One region of the Robertmurraya sp. DFI.2.37 genome, then DNA from elsewhere that is predicted to be linked to it. Evidence: riboswitches for the same ligand, from Rfam matches in the RefSeq annotation. Region 1 holds a riboswitch; each other region holds the start of a gene.

Region 1 (5,235 bases):
TTAACCATTGGGATCATGCTAGCTCTTGTTGTTCAACCTGGGGCAGGTGGCGGTTTTGATCTGTCTATTGCTGAAAGTGAAGGGAAACAGTTTGTAGATGCTAAGGCACCGCCATTTATCGACACATTATTAAAAATGATCCCTTCGAATCCTGTAGCTGCAATGGCTGAAGGAGAGATGCTTCAAATCATTGTCTTTTCAGTATTCATAGGTTTTGCACTCACTGTTCTAGGGGATAAAACTAAAGGGGTTTTAAATTTAATGGAACAAGGAAATGAGATCATGATGTATCTCGTTAATCTTGTTATGAAAACAGCACCGTATGGCACTTTTGGGCTGATTGCATCAGCGATTGGGAGCCAAGGTTTTGCAGCATTTAAAGCAATGGGATTATATTTTGTCGTCGTATTAGGGGCCCTTTTAATTCATTCCGTTTTTACTTACGGAGGCACCGTATTATTTTTAGCAAAACGCAATCCTGTTCAATTTTTTACAGGTTTTTTCCCAGCCATGACGGTAGGCTTCAGTACATCAAGTAGTAATGCTACATTACCTGTTTCAATGAAAACTGCTCAAACAAATCTAAGAGTACCCGAATCGATTAGCAGCTTTGTTCAACCATTAGGGGCGACGATCAATATGGATGGTACAGCAATCATGCAAGGGGTCGCAACCATATTTATTGCACAAGTATACGGGATAGAATTAACCATTGTGCAAATTATTACCGTTATTTTGACAGCAGTGCTAGCAAGTGTTGGAACTGCAGGTGTTCCTGGTGTCGGTCTCATCATGCTTGCCATGGTATTAAGCTCTGTTGGATTACCAGCAGAAGGTATTGCCCTTATTATTGGCATTGACCGCTTGTTAGATATGACACGTACAGCTGTTAATATAACAGGTGATGCAGCGTGTGCTGTATATATTGCAGAAACAGAAAAGAAGCACTTAGAGCCTAAAGTGTAGAAATTTAATAATCAAACTTTAGTCTTTTTACACATTATGAGCCCTATTGGGGTTAAGGTGCAGAGATTAAGTTTTCTTTGAGACTCTTCTATTACATCTTTCAAGAAGAGTCTCTTTTCATGTTATGATATAAGTATCAATAAATATTTATATTCACCTTATTTATATTAGGGCGATTAAATATGTAAGGGAGCAAGGGAAATATGAAAGATTTGAGTGCACAAGATATACTCAATTTGATGGAGCAAGAGAATGTTTTTTTTCTTTACTTATATACGCCTTTATGTGGTACCTGTCAGGTGGCAGGAAAAATGCTAGAAATTGTGGAGAAACTATTTCCAAATGAAACTTGGGGAAAATGTGATTTGAATTATATTCCTAATTTTGCTTTAGAGTGGGAGGTTGAAAGTGTACCATGTTTATTGCTCTTTAATGAGTCGCGCATTATGAAAAAGGTTTACGCTTTTCATTCAGTACCTTATTTGTATGAACTAATTAAAGAAACGGTTTAAAGCTATGAGCGAAAAACAGTGTGACGAAAGGCAGCCCCCTTTTTGACACACTGTTTTTAATTTTGCAATTTTTTGTTTACTTTTATGTTGGCAAGGATTATGATATTTAGGAATGCGAAATAAGCTAAAGGAGTAGCATCATATGCCCTTTTTTCAAGAGTGGTCTTCACAAATTAAAAGCTACAATCATAATATTAAACTCGCGATTTTAGCTAATGTTTTTGCTCAAATTGGGTTTGGTATTTTTATGGTCATTTATAATTTTTACATTCGTGAACTTGGTTATGGAGAACAAGTAAATGGCCAAGTTATTTCTTTGACATCATTAGCAACCGCGCTGATTCTAGTCCCAGCTGGAATGATAAGTGATCGTCTTGGCCGTAAAAAGGTCATGCTAGTGGGCAGTATTCTCACTGGAATGGTTTTAGTGCTAAGAGGGGTTTTCGAAGCCCAAAGCCTGCTGCTCATGTTAGCTTTCGTTACCGGATTAACGATGGCTTTTATTCAAGTTTCATCGATACCATGGCTTGCAGAGAATTCCAAATCCTTTCAACGAGTTCATCTTTTTAGCATCTATTCAGCGGTAATGACAGGTTCAAGCGTCATTGGAAATCTGTTTGGGGGAATCTTTACTGATCTTTTTTCATTGTTTCTATCTCCGCTTATGAGCATTAGATTAACACTTATTTTAGCAGGCCTATTTTATTTCTTTTCATTCATTCCAATCGTAAAGTTTAAAGAAACACGAGAAATTAAAAAAGAGAAAAAAATCCCTTTAAAAGAGAAGATGCAGCAACAACGAGAAGGCTTTAAAATCATCCTCCTTTTTGCGATAGCGCAATTAATTATCGGGATTGGAGCAGGTCTTGTTATTCCATATTTGAACTTATATTTTGCAGATAGATTTATGGCTTCAAATTCGATCATCGGTATTATCATTTCACTAGGTCAAGCAGCTACCGCCATCGCGATGATTATCGGGCCGCTGATGGTTAAAAAGTTTGGAGAGGTAAAAGCGGTGGTCATTCTGCAATTATCATCATTGCCTTTTCTGTTGCTTACAGCCTACACTGAAAATCTAACATTAGCAGCAATCGGCTTTCTATTTCGTCAGGCATTAATGAACGCAGGAAATCCAATTCAAACATCGCTCATGATGTCGAAGGTCAATGATTCTGTGAAAGGATTAGCGAATTCTATAAATCAAATGGTATTTAATTTTGGATGGGCCGTGATGGGACCTGTCTCGACTGGAATTGTTATCATATATGGTGCGTATTGGGGCTATGCAATGGTCTTTACGATTACAGCGTTTCTCTATCTTGTTGGATCTATATATTTCCTTATTGTTTTTAAAAGCATTAATCGACCAACGAGTGCTTCGACAGCAAATTCGGCGCAATCGCAATAAGCAACATATTTCTCGGGAAATTTTCACGTGAAAAACGTATGGAAAACAATGCCTCGACACATTGTCAGCACTGCCAATTGTCTCTAAATTGATGGTATTTGTCGAAACAATATTAAAGGGGTTTTCCTACTAAAAATCGAAATAGTTCTGTAAAGAAGATGTAGGAGGGCTTAAATTGTTAGAATTGCTCCGCATAATGGTAGACGAAGTGAATAAAAGAGGCCATTTAACCCCTTTGTTAAATAAGACGATTTTATCTGTACAATTACTAGCAGACGATGAACAAGTCAGTTTACAAATTGACAATGGCATGTTACAGGTGAGCGGGCTTAAAAAGGATAGTGTAGATGTTTCGATTGTAGGGAATAAACAGGCAATAGAAGCTATCCTAACAGGAAAACGAAAGCTGAGAAAAGCCATCGTAGCGCAAGAAGTGCAATGGCGGGGGAGCATGAGAGCGTCCTTACTACTAGAGTCTTTATTTCATCTAGCTATTCCAAATTATACAGTGGAGAAAACAGAAATTTCTAAAAAATCAATTGACTTAGTCTGAAAAACTATGATACTATCACGGTAAAATAAATAGTTCTTATCAAGAGTGGTGGAGGGACTGGCCCTTTGAAGCCCAGCAACCGGTATTTACTAGCACGGTGCTAATTCCAGCAGATTTATTCTGAAAGATAAGGAGAGTACAGGAAGTATGCCCTCTTCTTAGAAAGAAGGGTTTTTTGTATTTATGCAAGTCATTCAGTTGTAAATGATAAGGAGAGGTTGCGATGAGTGGGAAAAAGTATCGATTAGAGACATTAGGAGTGCACGGAGGATTGTCGCCTGATCCGACAACAGGTGCTCGAGCAGTACCGATTTTTCAAAATAATGCTTATCAGTTTCAAAATACGGAACATGCTGCTGATCTTTTTGCGTTAAAAGAACCAGGATATATTTATACACGTATCCACAATCCAACGATCACTGTTTTTGAAGAACGAGTTAATCTCCTTGAAGGAGGAGTTGGCGCACTTGCTGTTTCTAGCGGAATGGCAGCCATTACATTGTCGATTCTGAACATTGCCGGTGCAGGGGATGAAATTGTTGCTGCAGGGAATCTTTATGGTGGTACGTACAATTTATTTGCGGTCACACTCCCGAAATATGGAATCAATGTGAAGTTTGTTGATGCAACCGAACCAGATAATTTTAGAGCAGTGATTACAGATAAAACCAAATGTATTTTCGCTGAAACAATAGGAAACCCAAGTTTGCGGGTCCTTGATATTGAAGCAGTTGCAAAGATTGCCCATGAAAATGGAATTCCTCTTATCATTGATAACACTTTTGCTACCCCTTATCTGTGCAGACCGATTGAGCATGGTGCAGATATTGTTCTCCATTCGGCAACGAAATGGCTTGTTGGAAATGGCACGACTCTGGGAGGAATTATTGTAGATGGAGGGAATTTTGATTGGCACTCTAAGAAGTTCCCTGGTTTTATCGAACCAGATCCAAGCTATCATAATCTTGTCTACAGTGAAGCGCTTGGTCCAGCTGCCTATATTACGAAAGCACGGGTTCAGTTACTAAGAGATATGGGCCCAGCCCTAAGTCCACAAAATGCATTTCAATTTGTTTTAGGACTGGAAACTTTGCATGTGAGAATGAAAGAACATGTCGCCAATACAAAGAAAATTATTGAGTATTTGCGCAACCATCCAGCAGTAACGTGGATTTCTTATCCTGGGGATAAAGAGCATTCAGATCAAGAACTTGTCGCAAAGTACCTGCCGAAAGGGGCTGGTGCAGTCGCAGTGTTCGGAATTGCAGGTGGAAGAAAAGCAGGTGCAAAATTAATTAATCATTTGCAGCTTTGGGCACATGTGGCCAATGTTGGAGATGCAAAAAGTTTAATCATTCATCCAGCAAGCACGACCCATCAACAGCTTGATTCGGCAGGGTTAGAAGCAGCAGGCGTTTCTGAGGATTTAATTCGTCTTTCAGTAGGAATTGAAAATGTAGAGGACTTAATTGAAGATTTGGAACAAGCAATTGAAGCAGCCACAGGTCAAAGCTCTTTAACGACAAATGCGTAAAGTATAAATTGAAAGTAATTGTTAGAAATAAATAGCTATATCGATTGGTTAGCAACCAGTCATGATGATGATTGAAATCGATGGTTTTTATGTGAAGGCTTTACTTATAGGTAAAAAATATACTAAGAGGAAATTGAAGGAAATGTTTCGCCAGGCAAAAAAACACTCTATTTATGATCGAGATTTTCCAAGTCTTTTTTGCAGACTCAATAATTTTGATGTCATCCCATATTCAAAGGAAATTGAGGGTGACTTCGTT
Region 2 (8,683 bases), on a different contig from region 1:
TCTTAATTTAGTAAATTCTAAGATAAAAGCTTAAATGTAATACGGTTGTACATCCTAAAAATCGAATCAAGTAGGAGGCTACTGATACAATGACAAACAAACAAGAACTAAAAAACTATTTAATTCAAGAAATAGAAAACCATAAAGATGAATTAATCGACTTATGTAGTCAACTAATTAAAATTCCTAGTGAGAATCCACCAGGAGATTCAACAGAGATTACTACTTTTATTGATCAGTACTTGAAAAATGTGGGGGCAGAAACCACTTGGCATGAAGCTACAGATAAAATGTACAATCTGGTTTCAACGATTGGCGAAAATAAAGGTGGAAAGCATTTAATTTATTGTGGTCATTCTGATGTCGTTCCGACAGGTGATCATACAAAATGGGATTTCAATCCTACTTCCGGTGAAGTTGTTGATGGATGGTTGCTTGGACGTGGAGCTAGTGATATGAAGGCTGGTTTGGGGGGGATCATTTTTACATTTGCACTCTTAAAAAAGTTAAATATCGAACTCCCGGGTCAATTGACCTTAGCTATTGTTCCTGATGAAGAGACAGGTGGAGAATTTGGAGTTCCTTGGTTGTTGGAACGCAAAATTATTCAAGGAGATGGCTGTTTAATAGCGGAGCCTTCCTCTCGCTATAATCCTACACTTGGTCAGAAGGGTTCATACTGGTTTAAGCTCAAAGTATATGGAGAACCAGGGCATGGTAGTCTATCCCCGTTGGCTGGAAATAATGCCATTATTAATATGATTAATGCGATTAATGAAATCCGAAAATTATGGGAATTACATATTGACATTCCGGAAGAGGTTATGCCATTAATAGAGAGATCGAAGAGATATATGCGAGAAGTTGAAAAGGATCGTGAGCCTTTTCAAGCCGTACTAGATCATGTCACTGTAAATATCGGGAAGATTCAAGGTGGGACAAAATCAAATATGATTCCTGAGAGCTGTGAAGTAGAAGTTGATTGCAGGCTTCCGTTTGGTATTACTCAGGAGGAGGTAACAGCATTCTTACACGAAAAGCTCAATTCATTAGGAATTGAATATGAATTGACTCGTTTTGGCTTCCGTAGTAATGCCAACTACACAAGTGATGAAGAACCTATTTGTAAAGCCATTGTCGATAATATTACCCATGTGACAGGACATGATGCCTATGGTGTTATGCAATGGGCCAGTAGTGATGCTCGCCATTTTAGAGATCATCATATTCCGGTACTTCAATATGGACCTGCTTACTTACCAAGTATTCATGGTTATAATGAGAAAGTGAAGGTAGAGGATATTGTAAGATGCAGTAAGGTTTATATTGCTGCAGTCATTGACTACCTTTACGAACAAGAGACAATGTAAAATACTATGATGGTGCATATTGGCATATTTCTAATATGCACCATTTATTATTTTTAGGAGGCAATTCTTTAGATGTTGAAAACATTGAGCCTATCATTAGAGGTATTAAAAATGTTTACAAAAGAAAAACCAACTTGGGGAGGAAGAGAATTAGCTGCTGCATTAAATGAAAACCATACGAAAACCTATCGAATTTTAGAGACTTTCGAAAAGCACAAATTTTTAATCAAAAATAAAGAAACAAAGAAGTATTCTCTTGGGTTCGCAGTATGGGAACTTGCAAATACGGTATCAGAGCTTTTCAACATAAACGAACTAATACATCCTATTTTAGAAGATTTAAGTGAAAGCACGAATGAATCAACATTTTTGATGATAAAGGATGGAGATGAGGCGGTAACATTTGATGCGGTAGAAGCGAGAACAACGGTGAGATTTTCCGTTTCAATTGGAAGTCGCTCTCCCTTATATGCTGGCGCTTCATATCGCTCCATATTGGCACATATGCCGTCAGAATATATCGAGCAATATTTAGAACGGGAACTGATTAAATACACGGATAAAACAATGGTAGACCCAAAGGTAATTAAGGAAGATTTGGAGTTAATTCTTAAAAACGGATATGCAGTAAGCAAAGGTGAATATACGGAAGATGTGATTGCTGTTGCAATGCCGGTATTCTATAAAAATACGATATTTGGCTCCATTACTGTGTCAGGCCCAAAATACCGCATAAACGATGAACAGATCGAAATGTTTATTACAAAATTACAAGATGCGAAAAATGAAGTTGAAAAAGTGGTAGAAAAACACGGTGCCAACTTTGGTTTATTTTAAAGAGAACGGAGCATTAGTTTTAATATATCTAGCTCTCTTTGTGAAGAAAGGAGAAAGTAAATATGAGTTTAATAGAAAATGCACAGTCAGTTTTGCTACAAAACCTAACACTCAAAACAAATGAATCCGTTCTCATTATTACGGATGACGAAAAAGAGGAAATTGCCAACTTATTTTATCAAGCAAGTAAAAGGGTTTCAAAAGAAACGGTTCTAGTCAAAATGCCAACTCGAAATAAATCCGGTGAAGAACCTCCTCAAATGATAAGTTCTTTAATGAAATTTGCTGACGTTATATTATGCGTAACAGAACATTCGTTGACACATACAAATGCACGAAAGAATGCGTCCGAATCTGGTGCGAGAATAGCGACGATGCCGGGGATTTCAATAGATATGCTGGAAAATGGTGCAATCACAGCTGATTATAATGAAGTACAAGAACTTACGGAAATGTATGCTCACCGCTTAGATCAAGGTGATGAGGTCAGAATAGAAAAAGCTGGACATGTGCTGACTTTCTCTATTAAAGGAAGGAAAGGAATTAGAAGTACAGGGGTTTTTAAGGAAAAAGGAGAATCGGGGAATGTGCCGTCAGGGGAAAGTTATATAGCACCGATCGAAGACTCTGCAAATGGCAGCTTGCTAATCGATGGTTCGATCAGTAACATAGGAATCCTTGATGAACCGGTTATGTTAAAAATTGAAGCAGGTAGATTGGTTCACGCTACGGGTGAAAAAGGGCAAAAATTATTGGAATTATTAGGTGACGGAGCCGGTAGGACGATCGCTGAATTTGGAATCGGTACCAATAAAAAAGCGAGGTTAACAGGTAACGTTTTAGAAGATGAAAAAGTATTTGGAACTGTACATATTGCATTCGGAAGCAATAAATCCTTTGGTGGTAGAACAGAAGCTGGTGTACATATCGACTGCGTCATGAAAGAGCCGATTGTATGGATTGATGCGGAGAAAATATTATCTTCGCTTTAGTTTCATTTGTATTATCCCTTTTCAAAGAAGTGTTTTTTTACCGAGTGATTATTCAGTTGTAACGCTCTTTATTATGCTAAAAAAGGGTGGGCAACCATTCAGTGAATGATGAATGTATGATAGGCGAAAAAAGAAGAGTGGTGTAAACCACTCTTCCGAATGTTATTTGTCTGAAGCTAATTTGGAATAAAGCTTGAGGTTAATAAATTGCCCTTTCGACTTCTCTGCTTCTCTTAATGTTCCTTCATAATTAAACCCAAGTCTCTCAATTAGTTTTATGGAATTTCTGTTTTCAGGTTCAATTTTGGCTTCGATTCGATTTATGTTTAAATCGTTGAAGGCATAATGAATGAGAGAAGTCATGGCTTCCGCAGCGTAACCTTTCCCCCAATATTTCCTCCTCAGATCATAGCCAATTTCCGCTTTAGCATTGTCATAGTCGATAGCATTGAAGCCGCAAGTGCCTATTATTTCCTCTGATGCTAATTCGATGATTGAATAGCGAATCGCTTCATTATTTTGTGAGAGTGTATCAAATAATTGAATCATTTCTTCAACTTGTTTCATGCTTGTAAAGCGATCAATATTCATATATTTCGTTACTTCAGGATCAGACCAAATTTCAAAAAGTTGAGCTTTGTCTAAAACATTCATTTTTCTTAAAAATAAGCGTGGTGATTTAAGTTCTGTAATCAATATTTTACCTCCAGAATATGTTTTATGGGGATGAATATTGATATCTGCGCATAGTTCAGTCCCTTCATTCTTTAGTATTTTTAGTATAACATACAAGTTTTTTAGAAATCGCTTGTAAAATATAGCCCTTCTCTTTCGCAGTTAGAATGATGACAAAATATTTAGAGTTTCGAAAAATTTAATTGACAATTGGTTAAATTTAAACTATTATCACCTTAGTTTAGTTTATTTCACGTTGCTGCTTTTTAGTTAAAAGCAATGCTTCTGACAACATGTATTGAATATTTGCAACATTTTTATCTTTTTATACAACATTATCAAATCATATTTTTCTTCTTATCAAGAGAGGTGGAGGGACTGGCCCTTTGAAGCCTCGGCAACAGGTTCTGCGGAATACTGTGCTAATTCCAACAAGCGTTGTGCTTGAAAGATGAGAAGGGAGTTAAAAGCTCTCTTCTAAGAAGGAGAGCTTTTTATGTATGAACAATTCCAACTTAATAAATGGGAAAACTATCTAATTAGAATGGCAGGGAGAGAGTAGAAATGAAATATGGGTTTTGGTTACCGATGTTTGGCGGTTGGTTGCGTAATGTTGAAGATGAAAAGATGCCAGCAACCTTTGATTATGCGAAGGAGGTTGTGCAATCGGCTGAAAAATGGGGGTATTCGACTACTTTAATCGCAGAATTATATTTAAATGATATTAAAGGACCGGAACATGCCTCTCTAGAAGCCTGGTCCACTGCAGCTGGACTCGCAGCGGTGACCGATAAAATTGAGATCATGACGGCGATACGCCCTGGCTTTCACAATCCTGCCGTAGCTGCAAAAATGGCGGCAAATATTGATCGTATTAGTAACGGTCGTTTTACTCTTAATGTGGTTTCAGCATGGTGGGAAGAAGAAGCACGTCAATATGGTGGGGTTTTTACAGAGCATGATGAGCGTTATGCACGGACGGAAGAATTTATCGACGTTTTAAAAGGATTGTGGAAGGAAGAAACGTTCCATTATTCTGGTCAATTCTACAACCTAAGTGGCACGAAGCTTGCTCCAAAGCCTGTGCAAAAACCTAATCCAATTCTCTATGCAGGCGGGGAAAGCGAAAAGGGGAAACAAACCATTGCAGAAAAATGTGATGCTTATGTAATGCATGGTGGAACAGTTGAAGAAATTGAGGCAAAAATAACCGATATGAAGGTACGGCGTGAGCAAACGAGTAATGCTCCATTCAGCTCCTTTGGAATGGCTGCCTATGTAATTTGTCGAGATACAGAGAAAGAGGCTTTGGCTGAGCTTGAAAAAATCACGAACGTGAAAGACTCTAGCGCTTATGCTGGCTTTAAAGACTTTACGACTAAATCACAATTAGAGCAAGAAATTCAATTACAGGATTACTCGGTTTCTAATCGCGGGCTTCGACCAAACCTTGTAGGAACACCAGCGCAAATTGCAGAGCGCATTTTAAAGTATGAAGAAGTAGGGTTAGATTTATTATTATTACAGTTTTCTCCTCAACTTGAGGAAATGGAGCGATTTTCAAGGCAGGTAATGCCATTAGTCGAACAAAAACGGAGTTTAATAAAAAGCTAGAGAGGAGCGATAAGAATGAGTAAGGTATATGTCATCCATGAGAATCGTGAGTGGACAGTCCATTTAACTAGAAGGTTAGAGGAATTAGGTGTTCCATATGAAGAATGGCATTTAGATGAAGGGATGTTGGATTTATCAACAGAGCCACCAGAAGGAATTTTCTACAGCAGAATGAGTGCTTCTTCTCATACACGTGATCATCGTTTTGCAGCCGAATTTTCCGGGCAAGTATTGGCCTGGCTTGAAGCACATGACCGTACCGTTATAAATGGGCCGAATGCTTTAAGGTTGGAAGTGAGTAAGGTCTTACAATACTTAGAATTAAACAAGTCTGGAGTAAAAACTCCAAAAACGATTGCTGCCGTTGGCAAGGAAAATATCATAAAGGCAGCTCAAAACTTTGCCGGACAATCGTTTATTACGAAGCACAACCGTGCCGGTAAAGGGTTAGGCGTTCAATTGTTTCATAGCATAGAGGCTTTAAAGGCTTATGTGGAAGGAGCGGCTTTTGAAGAACCGGTTGATGGTATTACTTTAATACAAGAATATATTTACTCTCCTGAAAGCTATATTACTCGTTGCGAGTTCGTAGGAGGAAAATTTGTTTATGCTGTTAAGGTAGACACTTCGGAAGGGTTTGAACTTTGCCCGGCAGATGCATGCCAAATTGGAGATTTGTACTGCCCAGTAGGAGAAGAAGTAGAAGAGAAGCCTAAGTTTCAAATTATTGATCATTTTGAAGACGAAATCATAGAAAAATATAAAGAAGTTCTAGTAAGAAATAACATTCAAGTGGCGGGAATAGAATTTATCAGAGCTGCTGACGGAACAATTTATACGTATGATATTAATACCAATACAAACTATAATTCTGATGCAGAAGCGAAAGCTGGAAAATATGGAATGTTTGAATTGGCTTTATTCCTAAAGAAGACATTAGAAGAAAAGTGCGTACTAGTATAACAAAAAGGCAACGGGTGGTGTACCGTTTTTTCACCACAGTTGAAACATACGTAAAAAGGAGTGACTTCTCCCATTATCATCATGGGATTGTAGAAATTTTATTGCAGTCTTTCCTAAATAAATGGGATTAAATACAAACGTATTAGTAATTATCCCTTTTAAAGGTGAAATCATTAGTCACAAATTCTAATAAGGGTTTGTGGCTTTTTCATTATATAATAGTGTTGTCGAAGGTGAAAAAGTCATAACGATTAATGCTATTAAGAGAGGAGTTTGAGAATGTTAATAAAGCCGAAAAAATTACAGCCAGGTGATTGTGTGGCAACAGTAAGTCCTTCTTGGGGAGGAGCAGGTGAGCCACTACTTAAATGGCGTTATGAACAAGGTGTAAAAAGACTAGAAGACATTTTTGGATTAAAAGTTATTTCGATGCCAAATAGTTTAAAGGGAGAGGACTTTCTGTACGAGAATCCACAAGCGCGTGCGGAGGATTTGATGACTGCATTTACCGATAAACGGATAAAAGCAATTATTGTAAATATAGGTGGAGATGATAGTATTCGCTTACTTCCTTATATCGATTTTGACATTATACATAAAAACCCGAAAATACTGATGGGCTACTCGGATACGACTATTGCACATTTATTTTGTTATAAAGCTGGTGTATCATCTTTTTACGGTCCCGCGATTTTAACTGATTTTGCAGAAAATGTGGAAATGGATCCATATACAATTGAAATGGTAAAAAGGACGCTTTTTTCAAATGAACAGATTGGTGAAATTAAACCTGCAAAAGAATGGACCAGTGAGAGATTAGAGTGGACTGAAGAAAATAAGGAGCTTCGCCGAACGATGCGGAAGAACAGTGGTTATGAAGTACTTCAAGGGACGGGTATCGTTCAAGGGCATTTGATTGGTGGTTGTATTGAAGTTTTAGAGTTTGTAAAAGGAACGGAGCTTTGGCCAGAAAATAAATATTGGGAAAACAGCATTCTATTCTTTGAAACATCAGAAGAAAAACCAGAGCCAAACCTTATTAGATATTGGTTGCGAAATTATGCGGCACAAGGCATTTTAAATAAAGTTAATGGAATTATTTTCGGTAAGCCCCAGGACGAGGCTTTTTACGATGAGTATAAAGTGGAAATTCGAAAAGTGATGAAAGAATTTAATTTGGAAGACTTGCCAATTCTTTATAACTTAAATTTTGGTCATACTGAGCCAAAATTCATTTTGCCATATGGCGCCATGGCAGAAATTAATTGTGACGAAAAGACTTTTTCGATCCATGATAGTGCTGTGGAATAATTTAGAAAGTTGTATGCTCCATCTCTTTTCGGTCGAATAGCTGTCCAATTTTTTCACCTTCTTGGTAGAATGTCTATATTATTCGGACATTCAAGAGGAAAGTGCACCACGTTCTGTCCGAATAGCAGTTCGATTCGGACATTCAGTAGGAAAGTGCACCACGTTCTGTCCGAATAGCAGTTCAAATCGGACATTCAAGAGGAAAGTGCACCACGTTCTGTCCGAATAGCAGTTCAAATCGGACATTCAAGAGGAAAGTGCACCACGTTCTGTCCGAATAGCGATTCGATTCGGACATTCAAGAGGAAAGTGCATCAAGTTCTGTCCGAATAGCAGTTCAAATCGGACATTCAAGAGGAAAGTGCACCACGTTCTGTCCGAATAGCAGTTCAAATCGGACATTCAAGAGGAAAGTGCACCACGTTCTGTCCGAATAGCAGTTCGATTTGGACATTCAAGAGGAAAGTGCACCACGTTCTGTCCGAATAGCAGTTCGATTCGGACATTCAGTAGGAAAGTGCACCAAGTCCTGTCCGAATAGCAGTTCAAATCGGACATTCAAGAGGAAAGTGCACCAAGTTCTGTCCGAATAGCAGTTCGATTCGGACATTCAAGAGGAAAGTGCATCAAGTTCTGTCCGAATAGCAGTTCGATTCGGACATTCAGTAGGAAAGTGCACCACGTTCTGTCCGAATAGCAGTTCGATTCGGACATTCAGTAGGAAAGTGCACCACGTTCTGTCCGAATAGCGATTCGATTCGGACATTCAAGAGGAAAGTGCACCACGTTCTGTCCAAATAGCAGTTCAAATTGGACATTCAAGAGGAAAGTGCACCACGTTCTGTCCGAATAGCAGTTCAAATCGGACATTCAAGAGGAAAGTGCACCACGTTCTGTCCGAATAGCAGTTCAAATCGGACA
Region 3 (8,683 bases), on a different contig from region 1:
ACGCGTACGTAACCTTCGCCAAATTGACCAAAACCATTGCCGGGTGCCACTACAACGTCTGTTTTTTCAAGCAGAAGCTCAGCAAATTGTTCGCTTGTAAAGCCCGTTGGAACTGGTAACCATGCAAAAAAAGAGCCAGCTGGCGCCTCGACTTTCCAGCCAATTTCCTGACATGCTGCAAGCAATGCATTCCGTCGTTTCTCATAACGGGCAACCAGCTCGACTACACAAGTTTGTTCTTCTGTTAATGCTGAAACAGCAGCCTTCTGAATCGCTGGAAATAAGCTAACATAAAGATGATCCTGAATGAGGTTTAATGCTTCTATAATCTTTGCATTGCCAACTGCAAAACCAACACGCCATCCAGCCATATTATAGGTTTTCGATAATGTGTACATTTCAACTCCAATATCTTTTGCTCCTTCTGCTTGAAGAAAGCTTACTGGTTTCTTGCCGTCAAAGCCAATTGCACCATAAGCAAAATCATGAAGAATGGTTATATGGTTTTCCTTAGCAAAACGAACGGTCTCTTCAAAAAATGCCAGATCGGCTGTCGCTCCCGTTGGATTATTGGGATAATTTAAATACATCAGTTTAGCTGCCTCGACCTGTTCTTTTGCAATGGATTTAAAATCAGGCAAAAATTGATTTTCTGCTTTGAGTGGAAATAAATGATACTTTACGTTAGCAAGCACTGCCCCGGAAAGATAATCAGGATAACCAGGGTCGGGAAGAAGCATCAAATCACCTTCATTTAATAAACAAAGTGGAAGTTCAACAAGACCAGTTTTTGTACCGAAAAGAATGGCAACTTCTTGATTTGGATCGATTTCAACTCCATAGTGAGTTTGGTAGAAATGGGCAGCGGCTTCTCTTAATTCCTGTAGGCCGCGAAAGGGTGAGTATTTATGCATATTTGGATCCTCAACAGCATTTTGAAGTGCCTTAACAATATGATTTGGAGTTGGCTGGTCGGGATTACCTTGTCCTAAATTGATAATATCTCTGCCTTCTGCTATGGCTTTATTTACTTTTTTTACGAGACTAGCAAAAAATTGAACGGGTAGCATTTTTAATCTTTCGGAATATTCCATATGTTCCACCTTTAAAAAGTATTTGCGATTTTATATCAAATTCTATAATCTTTAAATAAAAATGTCTAGAGGGAGGCAATTATGAAAATTGCATGTGTACAAATGAATATCGAATTTGGTGAACCGATAAAAAACTTTGCTGCTGTTAAACATTATATAGAAGAGGCAGCAAAAAACGGAAGTGATACGATAGTTTTACCTGAGATGTGGAATACAGGTTATGCTTTAACTGAACTTAATAGAATAGCAGATGAGAATGGAGAGAGGACAAAACAGTTTTTACAGGAGCTTGCTTATCAACATCGAGTAAATATTGTTGGGGGATCTGTTGCAACAAAGCGGAGTGAGAGATTCTATAATACGATGTATGTCGTTGAAAGAGGAGGTAGCGTGACTTCTGAATATGATAAAGCTCATTTGTTCAAGCTGATGGATGAACACCTTTATATGGAGCCGGGGCAAAAGCTTAACCGATTTCAACTTGACGGCGTGGAATGCGCTGGAGTCATCTGCTATGATTTAAGATTCCCTGAATGGATCCGAACTCATGTATTACAAGGTGCTAAAGTAGTCTTTGTTCCTGCTGAATGGCCGAAAAAGAGAATTGATCATTGGCAATTATTACTCCAGGCAAGAGCAATTGAAAATCAATGCTATATTGTTGCCGTTAATCGTGTCGGAAATGATCCAGACAATGAATTTAATGGACATTCAATGATCATTGGCCCATGGGGAGAGCTCCTCGTCACGAACGAAGAGGAAGAAGGTATTTTTTACGCGGAAATAGATATGAAGGAAGTGGAAGATGTGCGGCAAAGGATTCCCGTATTTGCAGATAGACGTGAGGAATTGTATTCTCTTAAAAAATAATTTTTTTCTGAAACGGATTGATATCCGCGATGTAAGCGCATCACATAAAAATAAAGAATCAATTAACTATTGACAGATAATTTGTCCACTAGTATTATCTAAATTACATTCTAATTAAAATTTTCAAACTTATCCAGAGTGACCGAGGGACATGGCCCTATGACGTCCGGCAACCCCCTTTTTTTGGGAAGGTGCCAATTCCTGCAGAATGGTTATACATTCTGAAAGATAAGTCGAGATATAGTATTTCGATGCGTCTTTCAGTAGAAGGGCGCATTTTTTAATTGTTTACTAGATTATTCCGTGAAAGTTGCCTGATTTTAAATTGTATCTCTGCAAACGTCAGGTCGATCTGTTCGATATCTACTACGGAAGAACTGCAATCGCGGGTTCATATTTCCTTTAGGCCGTTATCTTTGTCAATGAAAGGCTGCTAGAGGAGCATTCTAAGCAGACCAGAGTAGTTTCAATCTTAATTGCTCAAAAGGAGCTTCTTACTAAGTATGTGAAAAATGGGGTTTGTGTATGATAGAAATTCAAAATCTTTCAAAGATATACAAAACAAAAAAGGGCGAAGTTAATGGTGTTGATAATGTCTCACTATCCATTGAAAAAGGTGAGATTTATGGGATTGTCGGCTATTCTGGTGCTGGCAAAAGCTCATTGCTCCGCTGCATTAATTTACTTGAGCGTCCAACGACTGGACACTTAACTGTCGATGGAGTAGACCTAACTGTGCTACGTGGTGAAGCATTAAGATTAGCTCGATTAAAAATTGGGATGATCTTTCAACATTTCTATTTAATTAGTCAGAAAACAGTCTATGAAAATATTGCTTTTGCCTTAAAGGCAGCAAAGGTACCTGCTAAGGAAAGAACTGATAGAGTGGAGAAGCTTCTTGAAATGGTTGGTCTTTCCGAGAAACGGGATGTTTACCCTTCACAGTTAAGTGGTGGGCAAAAGCAAAGAGTAGCAATTGCAAGAGCATTAGCCAACAACCCAAAAGTGCTACTTTGCGATGAAGCAACATCTGCTCTTGATCCAACAACTACAAAATCAATATTGAATTTGCTTAAGAAAATCAATCAAGAATTAAAGATCACCATTGTCTTAATCACACATGAAATGAATGTAGTGAAAGAAATTTGTAATCGAATGGCCATTATGCAGGAAGGAAGAGTTGTTGAAGAAGGGGCTGTATACAATATTTTTGCCAGTCCGAAAACAGAGCTTGCCAAGGAATTTATTGCAAGCGTGGTGTCTTATGATATTCCTGAAACCATTGCTAATAGCTGTGAAGGTCCGATCGTAAAAGTAACGTTCCGTGGAAAGGTTGCAGGGGAAGGTGTTATTTCAGATACATTACAACAATATCAAGTTAAGGGGAATTTTTTGCATGGTTCTATTGAGTATATTCAAGATTTACCGCTTGGCATTTTTGTAATGGAATTAAAGGGTGAAAGAGAAGAAATTAAACAGGCGCTAAAATATATTGAAGAGCGTGATGCAGAGGTGGAGGTGTTGCGAGATGGGGTTTGATTTCGGACATTTCGTCGAACTTTTACCAGATATTAATACAGCCTTTCTCCAAACGATTTACATGATATCAATTTCTCTTGCCGTTGCTGTCATTGTTGGACTTCCAATTGGCATCCTATTGTATATCACAGATAAAGGGCTGTTTTGGGAAAATCAAGCTGTTCAAAGTATTTTAGGATTTATCGTAAATTTAGTTCGTTCAATCCCTTTTATCATTTTATTAGTAGCGCTGATTCCGCTCACTAAAGCTATTGTTGGTACTCAAATTGGTCCAGCGGCGGCAAGCGTCTCCCTTTCGGTTGCAGCCATTCCTTTTTTTGCACGCATAGTAGAAACGGCGTTAAGAGAAATTGATAAAGGTGTTATTGAAGCAGCTATTGCGGCTGGAGCGACACCGTGGATGATTATTAAAGATGTTCTTCTTTTAGAAGCAAAGTCAGGAATTATCTCTGGTGTTACGTTAACACTTATTAGTTTAATTGGTTTTTCAGCAATGGCTGGAACTGTTGGAGGTGGGGGAATTGGGGATTTGGCCATTCGATTCGGCTATTATCGCTATGATAATACGATCATGATAGCGACAGTTCTTATCCTCGTCATCTTAGTTCAAGTGATTCAAATCCTTGGTGATTTTATCGCAAAAGTTGTAGATAAGAGATAGCATTTATATATTGATATAAAAGAAATTTACGAGAGAGAGTGTGGGAAGAAAAGATGAAAAAATGGGTAAAATTAGCATTTGTATTGTTTGTACTAGGGTTTTTAGCAGCATGTGGGAGCAACGACTCAAATTCTGCTGCTGAAGGCGAAGAAACAAAGGAAATTCAAATCGGGGCAACAGCAGGTCCGTACAGTGACATGCTAAAGAAGGCAATTATCCCAGGCCTTGAGGAAAAAGGATACAAAGTGAAGGTGATTGAATTTAGCGATTATATCCAGCCAAACAACGCATTGGATAATGGTGATATTCAAGCAAATCTATTCCAACATACGATCTATTTAGAAAATTTTGCGAAAGAAAATAATATGGATTTAACAGCATTAATCACAGTTCCAACTGCACCTATGGGGATATATTCTAATGAATTTACATCGATCGAAGAAATTTCTGACGGTGCATCGATTACGATTCCGAATGATCCGACCAATGCAGCACGGGCATTTAATACACTTCAAGATGAAGGATTAATAGTTCTTGATGAAAATGCGGATCCGTTAACAGTGTCAGAAAAAGATATAATCGAAAACAAAAAAAATCTAAAATTCGAACCGATTGAAGCTGGACAACTTCCGCGCTCAGTGGAAAGTGCTGACCTTGCCGCAGTTCCTGGGAACTTTGCTCTAGCGGCAGGCATGGATTTATTAAGTGCTTTAGCATTGGAAAATATGCTCGATTCATATCGTAATGTTGTTGCTGTCAAAGCTGAGAATAAGGATGATCAGCTTGCAAAAGATATTGTCGAAATTGTTCAATCTGATTCGTTTGAAAAGGTGATCGATGACGAATTCCAAGGTTTTGGCAAACCAGAGTGGATGAATGAATAAATAATATAATGGTTTGACCCACTTCGATAATGAGTGGGTCTTTTTATAGAGGAGGGATTCTATATGCAGTCAATTTCCGTACACGGAGCACCAAGTGAGTATATTTTACAAGAGGGAGCACTTGAGCTTCTTGAGAGAAAGCTTGTGGAGAGAGGACTTAAACATATCCTCATTGTTCATGGCATGAAATCGTGGATTGCAGTTCAGCCATATTGGCCAACGTTTTCTGAAGTTGTTTATCAGGAGCATACTTATGGAGGGGAGTGTTCTTTAGATGAAATAACTGAATTAGCAAAAACTGTCGAGAAGGATGGCTTTGATGCAGTGGTCGGTGTTGGCGGAGGAAAGGTACTCGATTTAGTAAAAGCAGTTTGCGATATGACTCATACTCAAGCAATTTTAGTTCCGACACTTGCATCCAACTGTTCACCATGGACACCTCTTAGTGTCATATATGATCAAACTGGTGCTTTCATCAAATATGACGTCTATCCTATCTGCGCTAGTTTAGTCTTAATAGAGCCCAATATTTTACTTCAGGCACCAAAAGCAATGTTTATCGCAGGAATTGGTGATACATTGGCAAAATGGTATGAAGCAGATGTGCAAATGGAAAGATTACATAATAAACCAGTTCCATTGCAAATATCTCATTATACTGCACGGCAATGTAAAGTTCTTCTCATGGAACATTCAGAAGGAGCGCTCAAAGCGATAAATGCTGGTGCTTTAAATGATGATTTTATAAAAGTAGTAGAGACGATTATCGTTTTAGGGGGAATGGTTGGGGGGTTTGGTGACCATTATGGGCGTATTGCTGGTGCCCATTCCATTCACAATGGCTTAACTGCGTTAGTCGCAACTCATCACGTTTTGCATGGTGATAAGGTAGCATATGGAATTCTTGTACAGCTTGTTTTAGAAGGCAAACAACATGAAATTGAACTATTGCTTCCATTTTATCGCTCTCTCGGTTTACCGTACTCACTTAAGGGATTAGGAATTGAAGAAATAGAGGACGATATCGTAACCATGATCGCAGAGAAATCGACAATAAAAGAAGAATCTATTCATGTTTTGCCAATCGGAGATGTTGATGCAGATAGGGTTAAAAAGGCCATATATGAGTTAGAAACAATGATTGCCAGGAAACAAGTGTAGCGTTGAGAGCATCTTCCATTCTGTACGTGAAAATTTGTTGTCCATAGTGATATTTTATGAGATTCTATGCCAATAGCACCAAGCCTAGCGAAAATGTGAGGCTTGAATAAAAAACCTGGATAAGTTTGGACTGTATCTTCCGAATTATTCAGGTTTTTTTCGTTTATCTCGTTTAGGCTGTTCAAATTTGTAATTTCAATTAAGTAAACAAATAAGCCTCAGAATTCTTTTTAAGTAATTGTAAATGTTTGGTAAATATTTGTAAAATCTCTTGATTATTATGGTCAAATAGAATATGATTTTATTAGACCGACGGTCGGTCGATAAAAATGGAGGGTCAGTATGAGAATTTCGAAACCACATGATGAACGTAGAAATGAAATATTAGATGCTGCTGAAATGTTATTCACAATGAAAGGTTATTCAAAGACGACGGTGAATGACATTTTGAAAGAAGTTGGAATAGCTAAAGGAACCTTTTATCACTATTTTCAATCGAAGGAAGAAGTCATGGATGCTGTTGTTCAACGCTTTATTGATATTGGTGTGAATATGGCAAAATCAATTGCGGCCAAACCAGATTTAAAGGCTCCAGAAAAACTCTTTCAAATTCTTATGGCACAAAGAACTGATTCAGGGCGCAAAGAAGGCATGATTGAGGAGTTGCATGAGGCAAATAATGCAGAAATGCATCAAAAAAGTCTTGTTGAAACAATTCAACAATTAACCCCAATATTAACGAAGGTGATTGAACAAGGGATTACGGAGGGATACTTTTCAACCCCTTATCCAAAGGAAACAATCGAAATGTTATTGGTCTCTTCTCAGTTTTTATTTGATGAGGGAATCTTTGGCTGGCAATCGGATGAACTTCTACAAAAAGTGGTCGCTTTTGTTTATATTGTCGAAACAACATTAGGAGCTGAAAAAGGAAGCTTTCATTATTTGTTAGAGATGATGAAGCCGTCGAATATGACGGAAGATGGAGAGGGTGAAAATCACTCTTTATAAATGGGATGGTGAGAATGTTGGAATCGATCATTGTTGTGAAGGATTTTGTTAAGAAGTATGGCAGCTTTACTGCAGTGAATAAAATCTCGTTTGAGGTTAAGAGGGGGAGCATTTTTGCTTTATTAGGTCCGAATGGAGCTGGGAAAAGCACGACGATAAATACACTATGTACGATTTCGGAGAAAACCTCAGGATTTTTAACGATTGATGGAAAGGATGTTTCACGGGAGAAAGAAGCTGTTCGCAGAGAAATTGGTGTCGTTTTTCAAGACTCTACTCTCGATCAAAAAATGACAGTAGAAGAAAATTTACGAATGCATGCCCATTTTTATGCAATTCCGAAATCTTTAGTAAATGAGCGAATCGTTTTTTGTCTGCGTGTAGTTGATTTATTGGAGTGGCGCAAAGAGGTAGTTGGTCGCTTATCTGGTGGGATGAAAAGAAGAGTGGAACTGGCAAGAAGTTTACTTCATTTACCTAAGCTATTAATTTTAGATGAACCAACGACTGGTCTTGATCCTCAGACTAGAACGAGTATTTGGGATTATTTAATTAAGCTGCAAAAAGAAGAGGATCTAACCATTCTGTTAACGACTCATTATATGGATGAAGCGGAAATTTGTAATCAAGTCGCTGTTATCGATCATGGCAAAGTTGTTGCGTTTGATCAACCGAAGCATTTAAAGGAAAAGTACACAAAGGATAAAGCTTATCTTAGAACAAGTAATGAACAGGAATTAGAACGACTATTAAAGGATGGCAACTTTGTCTATCATCAAAACAGTTTCGGCGAATTTATGATCGAAGTTAATCATTTGTCCGAATTGCTTAAGATGATGAACGAGCATTCTCCTTATATAACCGATATGGAAATAAAAAAAGGGACCTTAAATGACGTTTTTTTGGAGATAACCGGTAGTGAAATAAGGGGGTAAGTAGATTTGAGAATTATAACTGCACTATGGTTAAGAAATGTAAAACTATTTTTTCGAAATCGTCTACAATTAGTATTGCTTGTTGTTTTGCCATTTTTCTACTTGTATTTATTAAGCACATTATTTGAGAGTGTTTCGATCAACAATCATATACATTATGTCTTAGCCGGGATTGTCATTATTGTTGTTTTTCAAACATCGTTGAATATCGCAACCTCCACAATTGACGATATCGTTTCTGGTTATATGAAGGAGGTGCTGGTTAGTCCAGTGAAGCGAATTGAAATCGCGCTTGGACAAATTTTTGCCTCAACAACAATTGCCACATTTCAAGGGATGCTTATTCTAATCGTCGGCTCTTTTATTGGCATGACTTATCGCTCAATCTTTACTCCGCTTGCACTTATTTGTTATATGATTTTTGTCGGTCTGGTTTTTTCCGCATTTGGATTATGGGTTGCGACAATTGTCAAAAATGCACAAACCTTCCAGATTGCTTCTATAGCGATTACAACACCAATAACCTTT
Region 4 (8,683 bases), on a different contig from region 1:
ATCAATAGGTTCAGAGTCTATATAGCAAATAATTACTTTTACCACTCTTATTGACCGTTTCACAAGTTGATATGCATCCGCACACTGGTTGTAAAGTAACCAACTTATAAAATTTGAGCTTTTAACTCAATCAATAAGGCAACTAAGTTGCCAATCGGCATTTGACCCGGCGAACCGATGCCTTAACTTTTTCGAATAGAAAAAGTGGTCAAAATTATCTGCTTGGAAAGACTCTAATATTGACTATCTGCTTTCCATTAATAATTCATTCACTATATTAACAACAATCATCTAAAAATGCTAGAAAAAAATTAAAAAATGTTGAAATTAAATCTCACAACACTTCTTTAAGCTCCCCATTATTACTTCGCCTGCCCAATCACATTTTATGAAGATGTACTAATCAAAGGACACCATCAATGACTCAGAAAATAACTGAAATTCTGGTCATCGTCTTAAATATTGACGAGTAAAAATGTTTCACAAATTGTTAATACTTATTGTGATTGCTATCGATAGAATATCTATATACTAGATATAGAAAGCGCTTACTTCGTACTATGTCTTAAAGGGGTGTTTATGGTGAACTATCAGGAAATCAAACAAACATTGGTAGAAAAGAAGCATCACCTAGAGGATAAATTAAAGGATCCAAATTTACTAAGCGAACAAAAAGTTGAAATTCAAAATGCGATTGATAATTATGACTATATCATTGAATTAACTGAAATGAACCACTATAAACGAGGGACCCTCATTGAAGGGACGAGCAATAACGAATAATAGCTTAACTCGAAAAGTCTATAAATAACCACAAGAGGATTTGGACCTTCTCTAAAACTTGAGAGCTTGCGCAAGCAAGCTCTCTTTTTATTGCGCAAAATGATGACTCGACTTCCATAACTTCTCTTTTGCCATAACATACTCATTATGCAACTTCTCTATGAATTGAGCAGCAGTCGAAATTTCTTTAACCGCTCCAATCCCTTGACCACTTCCCCAAATATCTTTCCATGCCTTTGTCTTCGCATCACCAGCAAAATTCATTTTCGAGGGATCACTTTCCGGCAATGCATCTGGGTCCAAACCTGCCGCGCGAATCGAAGGAGCCAAATAATTGCCATGGACTCCTGTAAAGAGATTGCTGTAAACAATATCATCTGAATTACAGTCAACAATTGCCTGCTTATATTCTTCCGCTGCCCTCGCTTCTTTTGTTGCAATAAACGGCGAACCAATATAGGCAAAATCTGCACCCATCGCTTGAGCAGCAAGGATAGCGCTTCCATTAGCGATTGAGCCGGCTAATGCGAGAGGTCCCTCATACCATTCCCGAATCTCTTGTACTAATGCAAATGGACTTTTACTTCCTGCATGGCCGCCAGCACCAGCAGCTACTGCGATTAACCCATCAGCGCCTTTATCAATGGCTTTCCGGGCAAAATGATTATTAATAACATCATGAAAAACGATCCCACCATAGCTATGTGCAGCAACATTCACCTCTTCTCTTGCCCCAAGCGATGTAATAATAATGGGAACTTTATACTTCACACAAAGCTCCATGTCCTGTTCAAGACGACTATTGGATTTGTGCACAATTTGATTAATCGCAAACGGAGCTGCAGGCTTCTCTGGATGCTTCACATTATAAGCAGCCAGTTCCTCAGTAATTTCTGCAAGCCATTCGTCTAATTGGGATGCAGGTCGTGCATTGAGGGCAGGCATTGCACCGACAATTCCCGCCTTACATTGTTCGATTACAAGTTTCGGATTACTAATAATAAAAAGAGGTGAACCGATGACCGGAATACGCAAATTTCGAAGAATCGATGGAATCATAGACATTTTTCTCCCTCCAAAATATTTACTCCCATTTTTCTAAAGCATTTTCTCGTAAAATAGAACGGATGATATGAATGGAATCCCATTCTCCTGAAGAAAAAAAGGTAATTGGATATTTCTTGCTAAATAGCTCCGCTTGTATCTCAAATTCTGTTAACCCTTGTTTTCGTAAAGCTAACGTTTTGCCCTGTAACTCTTGCAAATAATGAAGTTTCTTTGTCAGCGCCCTGCGCCCATCTTTGACAAAACCTGCATGGCAGCAAAACATTTCATCAAAATCATATGTCAATACCGTTTCAATAGATTGAATCATAAGGGGAATGTTTTCTTCACGTAAAACAAGTTTTGTTTTCACAGTCACATATAAATCACCCGAAAATAATTGACCTGTTTCCCGATTTAAAAAAGACAGATGATCGCTCGTATGGCCAGGAGTGGCAATCACATCCCAAGTTGCAGTCCGAGATGAAAAAGTTTTAGACAATGGATGTGCATCATAGGGCTTTCTTTTTCCCCAAAAAAACTTGCGATACTTAGGATAATCTGCTTTTTTTGCACATTGTTCAATCGTCATCTCATTTTGATAGATTGGAAGCTTAAATGTCCTTTGTAAATAGGCTGCACCCCCTGTATGATCCTCGTGATAATGTGTGATTACAACTTGTTCAAGAGTAGATTCAGCAAAAAAAGGGATAAATTCATTGAGTAAAACTTGCGCACCTGTATCAATAAGAACTCCATCTAGTTCAAAACAATAAACATTCAAATGAACATTATGAAAAGAAACAAGTCCTTCGATATAACGGACATTACTCTTCTCACCCTTAACGGACCGTTTTTTTACAAGCAAATAACCACCACACCTTCAACTGTACCTACATGTAAGATAACACAAAATGAATGACTATTCATTATAAATTTTCAATTTATTCAAAACACTTTAAATTATATCGATATGCATCAATTGATCATAATTGATTATAGTAAGGATGCTATTGTGAGGAGGCATAAAGAGCGTTGTCTTTCATGATCATCGCAGGTACAAACGATGAAAGCTTTCACTAAACTTCGATACACTAATATCCAACAACAGTTTCTAAGCAATAAAAAAAAGAGCATCTTCATAATGCTCTCAGAGTGAAGACAAAGCTCAAAAATATTAGACGGCAGTTACCTTCAGGCTGATTGAAAACGTTTGTCTTTCGAGGCGCGAAGCCTTGGGAAGAGCGGAGTTACCATAGAAGGTAATGAGCACTGGACAAGGTGAAGCAACAAAGAAAGCGAGCGTTTGTCAACAGCCTGAGAGCATCTTCATAATGCTCTTCTCATTTTGCCCAATAATGAAAGTTCTCACTTTATGGATGAATAATCTAATTCTTTCATTAGCCATACAGAAGCTAATCTTTAATAAGATGACCTATTTTTTCTTCGATGTATTGAGTCTCTAAAAAGTCAAGCTTTAAAGCTAGATCAAGATAGATTGGACTATTTGGGCCGCTTTTGTGATATAGTTCGTTCTTTTTGGAGCGAAGAACACTTATCTCTTTAAGTAATTCCGTATTTTCAAACGGAACTAAATTCTGCTCTTTCATCTAAACTACACCCCGCTGAAAATTTAAATGCTTGCTTTAATAAATAGAAAAAACTGTTAAAATTTCGTTTTCCTAACTATCAAAGCATCACTGATAGTAACACAGTCCAACTAGCATGTAAATAATCAACTAATGGGTCAAAAAACTGAAAATAATTTCGAAATACTATATTATCGTCTATGAAACCTTCATATATATAGAAATGATATAAAATGTCTCTCTACTCACCGCAAAATATTCGTTATATTATAATAGCATTTCGACAAAAAATAAAAAAATTGTCAAATTACTGAACATTAAGTTAGTTAAAGCTTTTCTATTTTAGATTAACAGGTGTGCAGACTGCATATAATGATTCTACTGATGTAGAAATCTCAACCTTAATAACTTTAAATCCACTACTATTCGGGCCACTATTCTCTCTCTTCATGATCATTTGCTTTTCTTTCATAACTCGTTCCTTCCCTTCACATATTAATAGTACAGAAAGCAAAATAAAGATGAACTCCTCCAATAGAGAAGAGTTACCTTATTTCACACCGAAGATATTATATGCGACGAGTCGAAAAAAGTGATTCAATTCAAAAAGATCAAAAAATCTGATCTAAATAATTTCCATCGCCGTTCAAAATTGTGAGGCCTTGTTTTTGTAGTTCATTCCATATTTTTCGATCTAATGCATATGGCTCTTTTTTTTTGCAAAACTTTAATTTCATTCTCAGAAAGTTCCAGTTCATAATCATTGATGCCATTTCTCGCAGTCCAAAGATAATTCTCCAATTTCATGATCATGACCTTATAAGAATCATCCCATTCCAGCAATTGACGCTCAATTGTTTTCGATACATGAATTAAAAAATCCTCCTCATTAAAATATTTTGCCATGTAGTTTCTTGCCGCCCCACTAATATTCATACAATCCATCTCCTTTTACGGTCACAAAAAAACTCCTTTTGCATTGGATACAAAAGGAGTTCCTACCGTTTTATCATCCAAAGCCATCTGCTTTGCTGGTTGGAGCACCTTGCATACATACAGGTTGCTGTGACGTCTTAGAGCCAGTTCTCTCGGTCACTCTTGATAACGATTCAATTACTCTTATTATAGACAGAATAATTCACGAATTTCAATTATTTCTTCATTTATTTTTGTTTGAAATATATTCAATTGCAATGAAATATTTCTGTTCGAAGCGCTTAATCAAAAATTGCTACATGAAAATGTCATGCTTAAAGCAGAATAAAGAATATGAATACATTCAAAAAGCTGCTGCAAATAGAATGGCTAGTGATCGTGATTATTTTGTTTATTCCAGCCACCCCTTCTTCCAGCCGCACCCATGACATTAACACGAAAACGGTCTATACGTATGAAGCATTAACTGAAGACTTAAATAAACTTTCGGAGCTCTACCCAGACATGGTTACTTACAAAGCACTTGTCACCACTACTTATGGAAGAAAAGTATGGGCAATTAAATTAGGACATGGCAAACGGAACATTTTAATACATGGTGCTCATCACGCCAGAGAATGGATGACCAGTGCTCTATTAATGAAAATGCTTCATACGTATTTAACAGCATACGAAAGTAATCAAAACATAGATGGTTTTAGTCCAAATATCTTGAATCAAGTATCGATCTGGTTTGTCCCTATGGTGAATCCTGACGGAGTAACGTTGCAACAATTCGGACTCCATGCCTTTCCTACCAATATTCACTGGAGTCTAATAGAAATGAATGAAGGCTCAATTCATTTTATTCGTTGGAAAGCAAATATTCACGGAATTGATCTAAACCGCCAATATCCTGCCAATTGGGAAAATTTAAAAGGAGTTAATAGGAGACCTAACTACCAATTTTACAAGGGTAGAAGACCATTAGAGGCAGATGAAGTAAAAGCACTGGTTGAATTTACCCGTAACATTAAACCAGAAATTGCCGTGTCTTATCATTCATCTGGAAATATGATTTTTTGGGGCTATCATCAATGGGGTCTAACCCATACAACTAACTTTACCGATGATTATTATACAATTGCTGAAAAAGTTGCTGAGATAACAAATTACGAATTAGAGGAGCCCGCTTTTCACCAACAGGGTGGCGGCTTTACCGATTGGTTTGTACAAGAATTTGAAAAACCTGCTTTTACAGTAGAAATCGGCTCTTTAATTGAAGACAGTAGCTTACCGCTTATTGCCTTCCCGTCAATTTGGGAGCGCAATAAAGCCATCGGCCTGTTTCTCGCTGAAAAAGCGCTGCAAAAAACCAAAGAATAGCAACAAAAAGAGCATTTAAATGCTCTTTTTGTTTGGAAAAAATTCCTCTTTGTCAATATAATTAGAAATTAATACTCTCTCTGGAAATGTATAAACATTCAAAGATTGCCCCCTAATAAAGCCAATCGTCGTAATGCCTAACTGCTCCGCTAGCTCTATAGCTAATTCGGTTGGTGCTGACTTGGAAAGAATGATTTCACATCCAATTTTCGCAACCTTTATCAAAATTTCAGAAGAAACTCTGCCACTGAAGACCAAAATTTTATCGCGAATGGTAAGCTTATTTTTCATGCAGTGGCCATAGATTTTATCTAAAGCATTATGGCGGCCAATATCCATTCTCGTTAAAATAAACCCGTTTTGATCACAAAGTGCCGCATTATGAACTCCACCTGTTTGCTGAAAAACTTTCGCAGATTCTTCCATTTTAGCCATAAGGTGAAACACTTTTTCAATTGATAACTTTACTTGAAACTTGTTTACTCTCTTACTTGTTAACGCATCATGAGCAAAAACGAAGCTTTTTCTGCTCGCCCCACAACAAGAATTAATATAGCGTTTATTTTGCAGTTTTTCATAAAAAGGGTTTATTCGTTTTGTTTTAACATGAGCATAGCCTTCATTTTCTTGAATCCACAATTCATCAATATCTTCAAATTTTTTAATTATACCTTCCGAAGCAAGATAACCGATCGTTAATTCCTCCAAATTTTCTGGTGAACAAACTAAAGTAGCCCATTCTTTTCCATTTATTTTTATTGTTAACGGGTACTCTGTTACGATCGCCTCATCCTTAACAATAATTCCTCCATTTTGAAAGCGCAGTGTCTTACGCATGGTTGCGGTCGGCTTCATATCATCGTCCTTTCGTTCACCACTTTATTCCATTGGTTCATATAAATGAAATTTTCGATCCTGTTGACAAGCCTCGCAAACATGCAGATAACCTATTTCTATTTTGTCACTATCCTTTTCAGTAGGATTCCAAACTTCTTCCGTTCCACAGACTTCACAGACTCTCATTTCATATCCTCCCTCTCATTATTTTGAGACGCCAAAGCCAGAATCAATAATAGCTTGTTCAAAATCATGCAAGGAAGCAGCGTTCTCATCAAAGCTTATGATCACTTCCTGACTTCGGAAGCGAACTTCAGCTTCCCGAACGCCCCATACCTCATTTAAGGCTTGAAGTACCTTGTCTGCATCAGCTTGAGAGCTTACACCTTGCAGATTTAGCTTGCCTGTTTCCATTGTAGCCCCCCTCATTCATGCACTTTATTATTCTCCTGTTTAAACGCTTCACCCATTCCATGTAAAAATTCGGTAAGTGTTGTGAGTGACACCAACACCTCTTTCTCTCTTAAACTTGAAGCTAATTTAAACAAACCTTTCTGCTCTCCTGTCTGAACAACATCGAGCATACGTTCAAAGCCAAGATTTAATCCATTTAAAACGGCTTGCAGTTGCTCCGGATGAATTGAACCTGCAAACTGAATCGCTGCCATTCCATTTTTGATAATATTATGAACACCTGGTTGATTCGCTTGCTTCATAGCGATCGCTCCAATATCTTCGCTTTGTTCCAGCATTGACTTCGCTGCTTCTAGCACACCCATTTCATGCAAGCCCTTAATAATGTCAAGGGTCATCATTAATGCATCCTGATTTGCACTGATGGCTTGAAGCAAATTTGCGAGCGATTCCTTTTGCACCTCTTCAGGATTTGGACTGCTTTTGTTAATTTGCCTGATCGCTTTCGCCATACTTCTCCCCCTCTAATAATTCTGGTATTGGTGTAAAATCAAGCCTGCTCCATTTTTCCTCCACCTTTACGCTAAGTTGAGGAATACGATTACCAAAACGATGATTTACTTTCGGCAATGGCGGCTCGCCCTTTTCCTCTAACACATCCATTTTTACACCCATTTCCTTATAGTTTGGTGTATGTGTAATTTTATCGTGGTAGCTGCTCGTTAAGCGATTCACCGCCTCATAATCTTCACTGGAGTTCATTGTCAAATAAATTTCATTGCCCTTCACCCGATCCGTCACCATAACCCTTACCTTTACTTGTCCATAAGGTGAAGTTAAGCGAACTAATGAACCGTCCTCAATCCCCCTTTCCTGAGCCAATTCCGCTGACACATCAAGCCATGGATTCGGAACCTTATAGGTTAATCCTTCTGAACGGTACGTCATATTTCCTTCATGGAAATGCTCAAGCAGACGGCCATTATTTAAGTGAAGGTCATATTCTTTTCCTGCCATAAACGGAGGCGTCCACTCAACTGGATATAGTCTTGCCTTCCCGTCTGGAAAAAAGAAACGCTCTTCGTATAAAAGCGGAGTATCTGTTCCATCCTTTTTCACCGGCCAAACTAAGCTATTCCACCCTTCTAGCCGTTCATAGTTTACTCCAGCAAAGATAGGAGCCAACGATGCTGCTTCTGCCATAATTTCACCTGGGTCCTTATAATTCCAATTGGCCCCAAGGCGATTGGCAAGCTCTTGAAAAATAAGCCAATCCGGTTTTGAATCCCCAAGCGGCTCAAAAGCTTTATGAAAACGTTGAATTCTTCGTTCTGTATTTGTGAACGTGCCGTCCTTTTCAAGACTCGGCGCTGCTGGTAATACAACATCAGCAAATTGCGCTGTTTTGGAAAAAAAGACATCTTGGACAACGAAAAATGCTAACTTTTCAAATGCATCTTGGACGTGATTGGAATTCGAATCAACAATTGCCATATCTTCACCAAATAAGTACATTGCTTTTATTTTTCCATCTTGAATCCCTTCGACCATTTGATGATTATTCATCCCAGGTTTTTCTGGCAAGGACACGCCCCACGCTTTTTCGTAGCGTTCTCTGACGTCTTTATCCTGAACTGGTTCATAGCCAGGATACCAGGCTGGCATTGTACCAAAGTCACATGCGCCCTGAACATTGTTATGACCTCTTAACGGAT

What was found. A riboswitch is a leader RNA that binds a small molecule or an ion and turns the genes downstream of it on or off. The one in region 1 is predicted to bind S-adenosylmethionine.
Region 2: it holds a riboswitch for S-adenosylmethionine, as region 1 does, so the genes downstream of both, PZE06_RS18305 (LLM class flavin-dependent oxidoreductase) here and PZE06_RS22520 (O-acetylhomoserine aminocarboxypropyltransferase/cysteine synthase family protein) in region 1, are expected to answer to the same signal.
Region 3: it holds a riboswitch for S-adenosylmethionine, as region 1 does, so the genes downstream of both, PZE06_RS13255 (methionine ABC transporter ATP-binding protein) here and PZE06_RS22520 (O-acetylhomoserine aminocarboxypropyltransferase/cysteine synthase family protein) in region 1, are expected to answer to the same signal.
Region 4: it holds a riboswitch for S-adenosylmethionine, as region 1 does, so the genes downstream of both, PZE06_RS02525 (hypothetical protein) here and PZE06_RS22520 (O-acetylhomoserine aminocarboxypropyltransferase/cysteine synthase family protein) in region 1, are expected to answer to the same signal.

The regions. Positions count from the first base shown of each region.
Region 1 covers NZ_JARGEJ010000069.1:10,101-15,335, reverse strand. Annotated here, with positions in the region: gene PZE06_RS22540 (dicarboxylate/amino acid:cation symporter) at 1-966, shown strand, start outside; gene PZE06_RS22535 (thioredoxin family protein) at 1,170-1,478, shown strand; gene PZE06_RS22530 (MFS transporter) at 1,621-2,889, shown strand; gene PZE06_RS22525 (alkyl sulfatase C-terminal domain-containing protein) at 3,065-3,442, shown strand; SAM riboswitch class I at 3,476-3,576, shown strand; gene PZE06_RS22520 (O-acetylhomoserine aminocarboxypropyltransferase/cysteine synthase family protein) at 3,666-4,976, shown strand.
Region 2 covers NZ_JARGEJ010000041.1:8,042-16,724, reverse strand. Annotated here, with positions in the region: gene PZE06_RS18325 (M20 family metallopeptidase) at 90-1,370, shown strand; gene PZE06_RS18320 (IclR family transcriptional regulator) at 1,443-2,207, shown strand; gene PZE06_RS18315 (aminopeptidase) at 2,270-3,199, shown strand; gene PZE06_RS18310 (GNAT family N-acetyltransferase) at 3,362-3,895, opposite strand; SAM riboswitch class I at 4,229-4,332, shown strand; gene PZE06_RS18305 (LLM class flavin-dependent oxidoreductase) at 4,439-5,488, shown strand; gene PZE06_RS18300 (ATP-grasp domain-containing protein) at 5,504-6,451, shown strand; gene PZE06_RS18295 (S66 family peptidase) at 6,731-7,762, shown strand.
Region 3 covers NZ_JARGEJ010000022.1:35,351-44,033, forward strand. Annotated here, with positions in the region: gene PZE06_RS13245 (pyridoxal phosphate-dependent aminotransferase) at 1-1,094, opposite strand, end outside; gene PZE06_RS13250 (carbon-nitrogen family hydrolase) at 1,176-1,964, shown strand; SAM riboswitch class I at 2,091-2,199, shown strand; gene PZE06_RS13255 (methionine ABC transporter ATP-binding protein) at 2,490-3,503, shown strand; gene PZE06_RS13260 (methionine ABC transporter permease) at 3,493-4,164, shown strand; gene PZE06_RS13265 (MetQ/NlpA family ABC transporter substrate-binding protein) at 4,218-5,048, shown strand; gene PZE06_RS13270 (iron-containing alcohol dehydrogenase family protein) at 5,112-6,209, shown strand; gene PZE06_RS13275 (TetR/AcrR family transcriptional regulator) at 6,552-7,220, shown strand; gene PZE06_RS13280 (ATP-binding cassette domain-containing protein) at 7,235-8,155, shown strand; gene PZE06_RS13285 (ABC transporter permease) at 8,162-8,683, shown strand, end outside.
Region 4 covers NZ_JARGEJ010000003.1:29,599-38,281, forward strand. Annotated here, with positions in the region: gene PZE06_RS02500 (DUF3896 family protein) at 580-783, shown strand; gene PZE06_RS02505 (NAD(P)H-dependent flavin oxidoreductase) at 871-1,848, opposite strand; gene PZE06_RS02510 (MBL fold metallo-hydrolase) at 1,868-2,695, opposite strand; gene PZE06_RS02515 (hypothetical protein) at 3,243-3,437, opposite strand; gene PZE06_RS02520 (hypothetical protein) at 3,754-3,930, opposite strand; gene PZE06_RS02525 (hypothetical protein) at 4,092-4,352, opposite strand; SAM riboswitch class I at 4,420-4,524, opposite strand; gene PZE06_RS02530 (M14 family metallopeptidase) at 4,686-5,717, shown strand; gene fdhD (formate dehydrogenase accessory sulfurtransferase FdhD) at 5,733-6,572, opposite strand; gene PZE06_RS02540 (hypothetical protein) at 6,597-6,740, opposite strand; gene PZE06_RS02545 (heavy-metal-associated domain-containing protein) at 6,759-6,968, opposite strand; gene PZE06_RS02550 (helical membrane plugin domain-containing protein) at 6,980-7,480, opposite strand; gene fdhF (formate dehydrogenase subunit alpha) at 7,455-8,683, opposite strand, start outside.